2 regions of the Diaphorobacter sp. B2A2W2 genome follow, and region 1 is predicted to be linked to the other one. Evidence: predicted binding sites of a transcription regulator. Region 1 holds the regulator's gene; the other holds the start of a gene.
What was found. The regulator NrdR, encoded in region 1, represses ribonucleotide reductase genes. The targets are predictions, from matches to a motif close to CACNANATNTNGTG.

Region 1 (4,422 bases):
ATTTGTGCGCCATTGTGGGCTATATTTATTCGCTATCGGGCTGCATGCAGCGCCTGCAGAACCCTTCGGAGACTCCCCATGAAAGTCAGCGACATCCTGCGCCTCAAAGGCAACACCCTCTACACCGTGCATCCCGACGAGCCGCTGGCCCGCGCCGTGGATGCCATGGCCGAGAAGGACATCGGCTCGTTGGTCGTGATGGAACATGGCGACCTGGTGGGCATGCTCACCTTCCGCGAGGTGATACAGGCGCTGACGAAAAATGGTGGCGGCGTGGGCACCATGCTGGTGCGTACCGCCATGGACGACGCGCCGCTGACCTGCACGCTGGAGACCGACATGGACGAGGTGCGCCGCATGATGCTGGGCCGCCACGCGCGCTACATGCCCGTGATGGACAAGCGCATGCTGATGGGCGTGGTCAGCTTCTACGACGTGGCCAAGGCCGTGGTGGACAGCCAGAATTTCGAGAACAAGCTGCTCAAGGCCTACATCCGCGACTGGCCGCAGGAAGAATCGCGGCCGGCCAACTGATTTGGTGATCACAATAGCTGCCAGCGCTTGTCAATCAGGCGCTGGCAGCTATTTTTTGGTAGTAACAGTGGCTCGGGGATAATCGCACTCCTATGAGCGGCAACACACTCGGTACCCTTTTTTGCGTCACCAACTTTGGTGAATCCCATGGCCCCGCCATCGGCTGCGTGATCGACGGCTGCCCGCCCGGCATGGAACTGTCCGAGGCCGACATCCAGGCCGACCTGGACCGCCGCCGCCCCGGCACCAGCCGCCATGTGACGCAGCGCAACGAGCCGGATGCGGTGGAAATCCTCTCGGGCGTGTATGAGGGCAAGACCACCGGCACGCCCATCGCGCTGCTGATCCGCAACACCGACCAGCGCAGCAAGGACTACGGCAACATCGCGCAGAGCTTCCGCCCGGGTCATGCCGACTATGCCTACTGGCACAAGTACGGCCTGCGCGACCCGCGCGGAGGCGGCCGCTCGTCTGCGCGCCTCACGGCACCCACCGTGGCTGCCGGCGCGGTGGCCAAGAAATGGCTGGCCGAGAAATACGGCACCCGCTTTCGTGCCTGCATGACCCAACTGGGCGAACTGCCCATCCCGTTCGAGAGCTGGGAGCATGTGCCGCACAACCCCTTCTTCGCACCGGTGGCCGACGTGCAGGCCTACGAGGACTACATGGACGCGCTGCGCAAGTCCGGCGACTCCTGCGGCGCGCGCATTCGTGTGCAAGCTACCGGTGTGCCCGTGGGACTGGGCGAGCCGCTGTACGACAAGCTGGACGCCGACATCGCCCATGTGATGATGGGCCTGAACGCCGTGAAGGGTGTGGAGATTGGAGCTGGCTTTGCCAGCGTGGCCCAGCGCGGCACCACGCACGGCGATTCGCTCACGCCGGAGGGCTTCGCCAGCAACAACGCGGGTGGCGTGCTGGGCGGCATCAGCACCGGGCAGGACATCGAGGTGTCGCTGGCCATCAAGCCCACCAGTTCCATCATCAGCCCACGCGAGTCCATCGACATCCACGGCCAGAGTACCGAGGTGATCACGAAGGGGCGCCACGACCCCTGCGTAGGCATCCGCGCCGCGCCGATCGCCGAGGCGTTGCTTGCATTGGTCATCATGGACCATGCGCTGCGCCACCGTGCGCAATGCGGCGACGTGGTGCAGGCCGTGGCTCCGATTCCGGCAGTCCGCCTGGGGTGATGGTCAAAAACGGCTGTAGCGCCCGCCCAGTGGGCGCTGCCAGCTATCAATAGAAGAGCAATGGGAAAGCAGCGGCTTACTTGCGGACTTCGTCCACCAGCGCACGGAACTCGTCGATGTCCTCAAAGCTGCGGTACACGCTGGCGTAGCGCACATAGGCCACCTTGTCGAGCTTCTTCAGCTCGCGCATGACCAACTCGCCGATGCGGCTGGACAGAATCTCGCGCTGCCCCAGGTTGAGCAGCTTTTCCTCGATGCGCTCGATGGCCGAGTCGATCTGCACTGTGCTCACCGGTCGCTTGCGCAGCGCCAGCTTGAACGATCCCAGCAGTTTCTCGCGGTCGTATTCGACGCGGCGGCCGTCCTTCTTGACGACCGTGGGGAAGTTGACTTCCGGTCGTTCGTAGGTCGTGAAGCGTTTGTCGCAGGCGCCGCACTGGCGCCTGCGGCGGATGAAGTCCCCGTCCTCGGAGACGCGGGTCTCGACGACCTGCGTCTCCTGATGGCTGCAAAAGGGGCACTTCATCGCAGCGGTCGATCAGCGATAGACCGGGAAGCGGCTGGTCAGCGCGTGCACCTTGGCGCGCACGGCTTCCAGGTTCGCCTCGTCATGCGGATTGTCCAGCACGTCGGCCACCAGGTTGGCCGTGAGGCGCGTTTCCTCTTCCTTGAAACCCCGTGTCGTGATGGCGGGCGTGCCCACGCGAATGCCGCTGGTGACCATCGGCTTTTCGGGATCGTTGGGGATCGCGTTCTTGTTGATCGTGATATGGGCCTTGCCCAGGGCTGCCTCGGCCTCCTTGCCGGTGATGCCCTTGGCGCGAAGGTCCACCAGCATCACGTGGCTTTCGGTGCGACCGCTCACGATGCGCAGCCCGCGCTGGATCAGCGTTTCCGCGAACACCTTGGCGTTCTTGGTCACCTGCTGCTGATACTGCTTGAACTCGGGCGACAGGGCTTCCTTGAAGGCCACGGCCTTGGCGGCGATGACGTGCTCGAGCGGGCCGCCCTGCAGGCCGGGGAAGATGGCGCTGTTGATGGCCTTCTCGTGCTCGGCCTTCATCAGAATGATGCCGCCGCGCGGGCCGCGCAGGCTCTTGTGCGTGGTGGAGGTCACCACGTCTGCAAACGGCACCGGGTTGGGGTACTCGCCCGCGACGACCAGGCCGGCATAGTGGGCAATGTCCACCCAGAAGATGGCGCCGACTTCCTTGGCGATCTTCGCGAAGCGCTCGAAGTCGATGCGCAGGGCGTAGGCGGAGGCGCCGGCGATGATCAGCTTGGGCTTGTGCTCGCGGGCCTTGGCTTCCAGCGCGTCGTAGTCGATCTCTTCCTTGTCGTTCAGTCCGTAGGAGACTACGTTGAACCATTTGCCGCTCATGTTCAGCGGCATGCCGTGCGTGAGGTGGCCGCCCTCGGCCAGGCTCATGCCCAGAATGGTGTCGCCGGGCTTCAGGAAGGCCATCAGCACAGCCTGGTTGGCCTGCGAACCCGAGTTGGGCTGCACATTGGCCGCTTCGGCGCCGAAGAGTTGCTTGATGCGGTCGATGGCCAACTGCTCGATCACGTCCACGTTCTCGCAGCCGCCGTAGTAGCGCTTGCCAGGGTAGCCTTCGGCGTACTTGTTGGTGAGCTGCGAGCCCTGAGCGGCCATCACGGCGGGCGAGGCGTAGTTCTCGCTGGCGATCAGCTCGATGTGCTCTTCCTGGCGGCGGTCTTCGGCCTGGATGGCGGCCCACACCTCGGGATCGGTTTGTTCGACAAGAATATTGCGTTGGTACATGGCAGTCCGATGAACTAAGTGTCCCTTGGCAATCAAGGGCTGCCCAGGCGAACGACGGATCGCTGCGGGGCTGGTGCCTGCCGCGCGGCACGCTCCCCAGTGGTTTGCAGAAAAACGCTGTTTCCTGCCGGTGTCCACGTCAGCGGCGGTGCCCCGGGGGACGTCCGCGCCTATCGCCAGTTGCGTGCCCTGCTAGTGTAGCTGAGCACGCCCTTCATCAATGCCAGAGTAGGCTCTTCAGAGGCCGCTCAGCAGGGCCACCTTCTCGCCAGTGGCAGGGGTTGCAGGTGCGGCTTCCGGTGTGGCAGGAGCCTTGGTGGACAGAAGAGGTGGATTCACGGGGCCGGCGGGAGAAACGCCCGTGCGACCATTGGCGACCTGGCGCAGCCGGAAATGCTCCGCCAGTACCTTGGCGGCGTAGCCCCCGTCGTCGGGCAGGTTGGCTGCGCCGACGTAATAACGCAGTCCGCCTTCCAGCGAGCCGGCGCGCGCGATGCACTCCTGCAGCACCTTCACGCCCACGCGCAGGTTGGCCACGGGATCGAATGCCGCCAGGTGCCCACCAAAGCCTTCGTACTTGTCGGTATGCACACGCGTCATCACCTGCATCAATCCTTGCGCACCTACCGGGCTTTGTGCAAACGGGTTGAAGCTCGATTCCACGGCCATGACGGCCAGGATCAAGGTGGGATCCAGCTTGGTCCGCGCGCCGATTTCATACGCCTCGGTGACCAGTGCCGCCAGCGGTTCGGGCGCCACGCGGTACTTCTTGCTGAGCCAGTAGGCCACGGCAGCCTGTTCCCGCGGCAACTCCTTGGGGTTGAGCGCTACTGCCCGCTCGCTTGCGGCAGGCTCCATAGGGAAGCCCACTACGGCTTCCTGGCGGGCCTGCAGCCAGCCCATGAGTTCTTC
Region 2 (4,422 bases), on a different contig from region 1:
CGCTGCATGCCAGCAGCCAGCGCTCCGAAGGCCCGCTGATCGCCGTCAACTGCGGCGCGATTCCCGAGAACCTGCTGGAGGCAGAGTTCTTTGGCGCGCGCAAGGGTTCCTACACCGGCTCTACGCACGACCGGGAGGGCTACTTCCAGGCCGCCCGTGGAGGCACGTTGTTCCTTGACGAAATTGGCGACCTGCCGCTGCCCATGCAATCCAAACTGCTGCGTGCGATCCAGGAGCGCACGGTACGGCCCCTGGGCTCCACGCAGGAAGAAGCCGTGGACGTGCGCATCGTCAGCGCCACGCACCGAGACCTGGCCGCTGACGTGCAGGCGGGGCGCTTCCGCCAGGATCTGTATTACCGGCTGAATGTCATCGAACTGCTGATCCCACCGTTGCGCGAGCGGCGAGAGGACCTGCCCGCGCTGTGCGAGGCCTTGCTGGCCCGTATCGAGCAAGAATCGGGGGTGGCCATTCCCCGCCTGACGGAAGAAGCGCTGCGGTGCATCGCACAGCACCCGCTCACCGGCAATGTGCGCGAGCTGGAAAACCTGCTGCATCGCGCGGTAGCCCTCAGCGATGGCCATGAGCTGCACGTTGAAGGCGCGCCAGCCCCCACCGTGGAGGCACCGCCACCCCTACCGCAGCCCGTACCGTCCGCACCAGCCATCGCACAGCCCGCTGAGCCGCACGCGCCCCCTCGTTGGTCCGGCATCAGCGAAGGCATGCCCCTGCCCAACGATCTGCAAGCCTGGCTCGACCAGCAGGAACGGGAAATACTCGTGCGCGCCCTGCGCGAGGCGGGTTTCAACCGCACGGCCACCGCAGCCCGCCTGGGCATCAGCCTGCGCCAGATCCGTTACCGGATTGCCCGGCTGCACATCGAGGTACCGCAAGACGGCGACAGCCATGGCGACGCGCAGCCCTGAGCCTGCGGCCCGGCGGCCCGCCTGGCACGGCGGCTGGTACGCGAATGCGAGACGCATGGACTCGCCCAACCACGGGCCACGCCCCCCGCAGGCCAGCGTGGACCTCATCGTGGTGCATTCCATCAGCCTTCCCCCCGGGCAGTTTGGCGGGGACCATGTCCACCGGCTTTTCATGAACCAGCTGGACTGGGGCGCCCATCCTTATTTCCAGCAGATTCGCGGCCTGGAAGTGTCGACGCATTTCTTCATCACGCGCGCGGGTGTGCTGTGGCAGTTCGTGGACGTGGGCCGACGCGCCTGGCACGCGGGCCGTTCCCATTACCGGGGGCGCGATGCCTGCAACGACGACTCGATCGGCGTTGAGCTCGAAGGGCTGGAAGGCGGGAGCTTCGAGCAGGCGCAGTACACCACCCTTGTGACCCTTTGCGAGGCGCTGCGGCAGCGCTACCCCGTGCGCTACATCGCAGGACATGAGCACATCGCCCCTGAACGCAAACACGACCCAGGCCCTGGGTTTGACTGGCGTGTACTTTATGGAGCCTTCGCCGGCACGGGTGTTCTTTTTCCGCCGGGGTGCTGATCCCTCCAGCCACCCGGACGCATTGCCGCACTTTGCGCCTTCGCCTCGCCTTCACTGCTCAGGATGAAGTTGCACGCGCGTTTGCGCGCAAGATCGGCCGGCATGCCGCACCATGGCTCAAGCCGTCGGATGCGGGCCTGACCCTACGGAGGCTGCGACGGCAGTAGAAGGCCCAGGCGTTCAATCACGACGAAACGATCTCGCCAGCCTCTTATGGGGATACACTACCCCTAGTGTCTTGAACCATCAAGACACACTAGATATAGTGTGCGGCGACAGTCTACGCCGCCGTTTCGCCGGCCGAAGGTGACTGCCCGTCCGCCTGGCCATTTCTCCGAACACCTCCGAGGACCTCCATGCACGCTGCGCCCCTATCCGTTCCTGTTGACACCCCATCGCCTGCACGGGCCACCCCGTCGGCCACGCCGACCGGGGCCCATCCACTGATGCACTACCAGATCATCCGCCGCAACGGCGCCGTGGTGCCCTTCGAGCCGCAAAAAATCGCCGTGGCGATGATGAAAGCATTCCTGGCCGTTCACGGGGCACAGGGAGCAGCCTCGGCGAGCGTGCGCGAAGTGGTCGATCAGCTGACCCAGGCAGTCGTGCGCGCGCTGATGCGCTCGCGCCCCGCAGGAGGAACGTTCCACATTGAGGACGTGCAGGACCAGGTGGAGCTGGGCTTGATGCGAGGCAGCCATCATGAGGTGGCACGCGCCTACGTGCTCTACCGCGAGCGCCGCGCGCAAGAACGCGCACAGAAGAAGGAACAACTGCTACCCCAGATGCCGGCCCTGTATGTACAGGACCAAGGTCAGCGCGTGGAGCTTGACATTCTGCGCCTGCAGAGCCTGGTAGAAGCCGCATGCACGGGCCTGGGATCGGACGTCCAGGCCGCGCCCATCATCGCGGAGACCATGCGCAACCTGTACGACGGCGTACCCATGGACGAGGTGTACAAGGCATCCATCCTCGCGGCGCGCACCCTGATCGAGAAAGATCCCGGCTACACCTACGCGACGGCACGACTGTTGCTGCACACCATCGTGCGCGAGGTGTTAGGCCGCGACGTGAATCCCGCCGACATGGCCCTGGCCTACGCCGAAAATTTTCCACAGTTCATCCGCCAGGGCGTGGACAACGAGTTGCTCGACCCGCGCCTGATGGAATTCGACCTGCAGCGCCTGGGAAGCGCACTGAAGGCCGAGCGCGACCTGCAGTTCGACTATCTTGGCCTACAGACGCTGTACGACCGCTACTTCCTGCATGTGCGCAAAACGCGCATCGAGCTGCCTCAGACCTTTTTCATGCGCGTGGCCATGGGCCTGGCGCTGCGCGAGGACGACCGCAACGCCCGCGCCATCGAGTTCTACGAACTGCTCAGCTCCTTCGATTTTATGAGCAGCACGCCCACGCTGTTCAACAGCGGCACATTGCGCTCGCAGCTGTCCAGCTGCTACCTGACGACGGTGCCCGACGAGCTGGAGGGCATCTACGAATCCATCAAGGAAAACGCCCTGCTGTCCAAGTTCGCGGGCGGCCTGGGTAACGACTGGACACGCGTACGCGCCCTCGGTGCACGCATCAAGGGCACGAACGGCGAGTCGCAAGGCGTGGTGCCGTTCCTCAAGGTGGTCAACGACACGGCCGTGGCCGTGAACCAGGGCGGCAAGCGCAAGGGTGCCGTCTGCACCTACCTGGAAAGCTGGCACCTGGACATCGAAGAATTCCTGGAGCTGCGCAAGAACACCGGCGACGACCGGCGACGCACACACGACATGAACACGGCCAACTGGATTCCCGACCTGTTCATGAAACGCGTAATGGAAAAGGGCCTGTGGACACTGTTTTCCCCCTCGGATGTCCCTGACCTGCACGACCTGTACGGACAGGCCTTCGAAAAAGCCTACATCGCCTACGAGGCCAAGGCCGAGAGCGGCGAGCTGCCCCTGTTCAAACGCGTACCGGCCGTCGACCTCTGGCGCAAGATGCTGTCCATGCTGTTCGAGACCGGCCATCCCTGGATCACCTTCAAGGACCCGTGCAACGTCCGCTCTCCCCAGCAGCATGTAGGCGTAGTGCACAGTTCCAATCTCTGTACCGAGATCACGCTCAACACCAGCGATGCCGAGACGGCCGTGTGCAACCTGGGATCGGTGAACCTCGCGCGCCATCTCAAGGACGGAGGCGTCGACCACGACAAGCTGCGCAAAACCGTGAGCACGGCCATGCGCATGCTGGACAACGTGATTGACATCAACTACTACGCCGTACAGAAGGCCAAGGACTCCAACCTGCGCCACCGCCCCGTCGGCCTGGGCCTGATGGGGTTCCAGGACGCGCTGTATGAACTGCGCATCCCCTACGCAAGCGACGCCGCAGTGGAGTTTGCCGATACCTCCATGGAGGCTCTCTGCTATTACGCCTACTGGGCCTCAACCGATCTCGCCCAAGAACGGGGCCAATACTCCAGTTACCAGGGTTCTCTGTGGTCCCAGGGCATCCTGCCGCTGGATTCACTGCAGTTGCTGCAGCAGGAACGTGGCGGGTACGTGGAGGTGGACCGTACGACCCGTCTGGACTGGGACATGCTGCGCGCCAAGATCGCGCAAGACGGCATGCGCAACTCCAACTGCATCGCCATTGCGCCCACAGCCACCATCTCTAACATCGTTGGCGTGGACGCCTCCATTGAGCCCTCCTTCGGCAATCTCTCCGTCAAATCCAACCTCTCGGGAGAGTTCACGGTCATCAACCAGTACCTGGTGCGCGACCTGAAGCAGCTGGGCCTGTGGGACGACGTGATGCTCATGGACCTCAAGCACTTCAAGGGATCGCTGCACGCGATCGACCGCGTTCCCCTCACCGTCAAGGCACTGTATGCCACGGCCTTTGAAGTCGCTCCCACCTGGCTCG

Region 2: the regulator NrdR is predicted to act here: its motif matches at 1,761-1,774, upstream of AC1PPL_RS12965 (ribonucleoside-diphosphate reductase subunit alpha).

Annotation. Positions count from the first base shown of each region.
Region 1 covers NZ_JBWZOR010000005.1:72,195-76,616, reverse strand. Annotated here, with positions in the region: gene AC1PPL_RS10730 (CBS domain-containing protein) at 79-534, shown strand; gene aroC (chorismate synthase) at 627-1,727, shown strand; gene nrdR (transcriptional regulator NrdR) at 1,804-2,253, opposite strand; gene glyA (serine hydroxymethyltransferase) at 2,266-3,510, opposite strand; gene AC1PPL_RS10710 (lytic transglycosylase domain-containing protein) at 3,748-4,422, opposite strand, start outside.
Region 2 covers NZ_JBWZOR010000007.1:74,064-78,485, forward strand. Annotated here, with positions in the region: gene AC1PPL_RS12955 (sigma-54-dependent transcriptional regulator) at 1-926, shown strand, start outside; gene ampD (1,6-anhydro-N-acetylmuramyl-L-alanine amidase AmpD) at 907-1,506, shown strand; gene AC1PPL_RS12965 (ribonucleoside-diphosphate reductase subunit alpha) at 1,863-4,422, shown strand, end outside.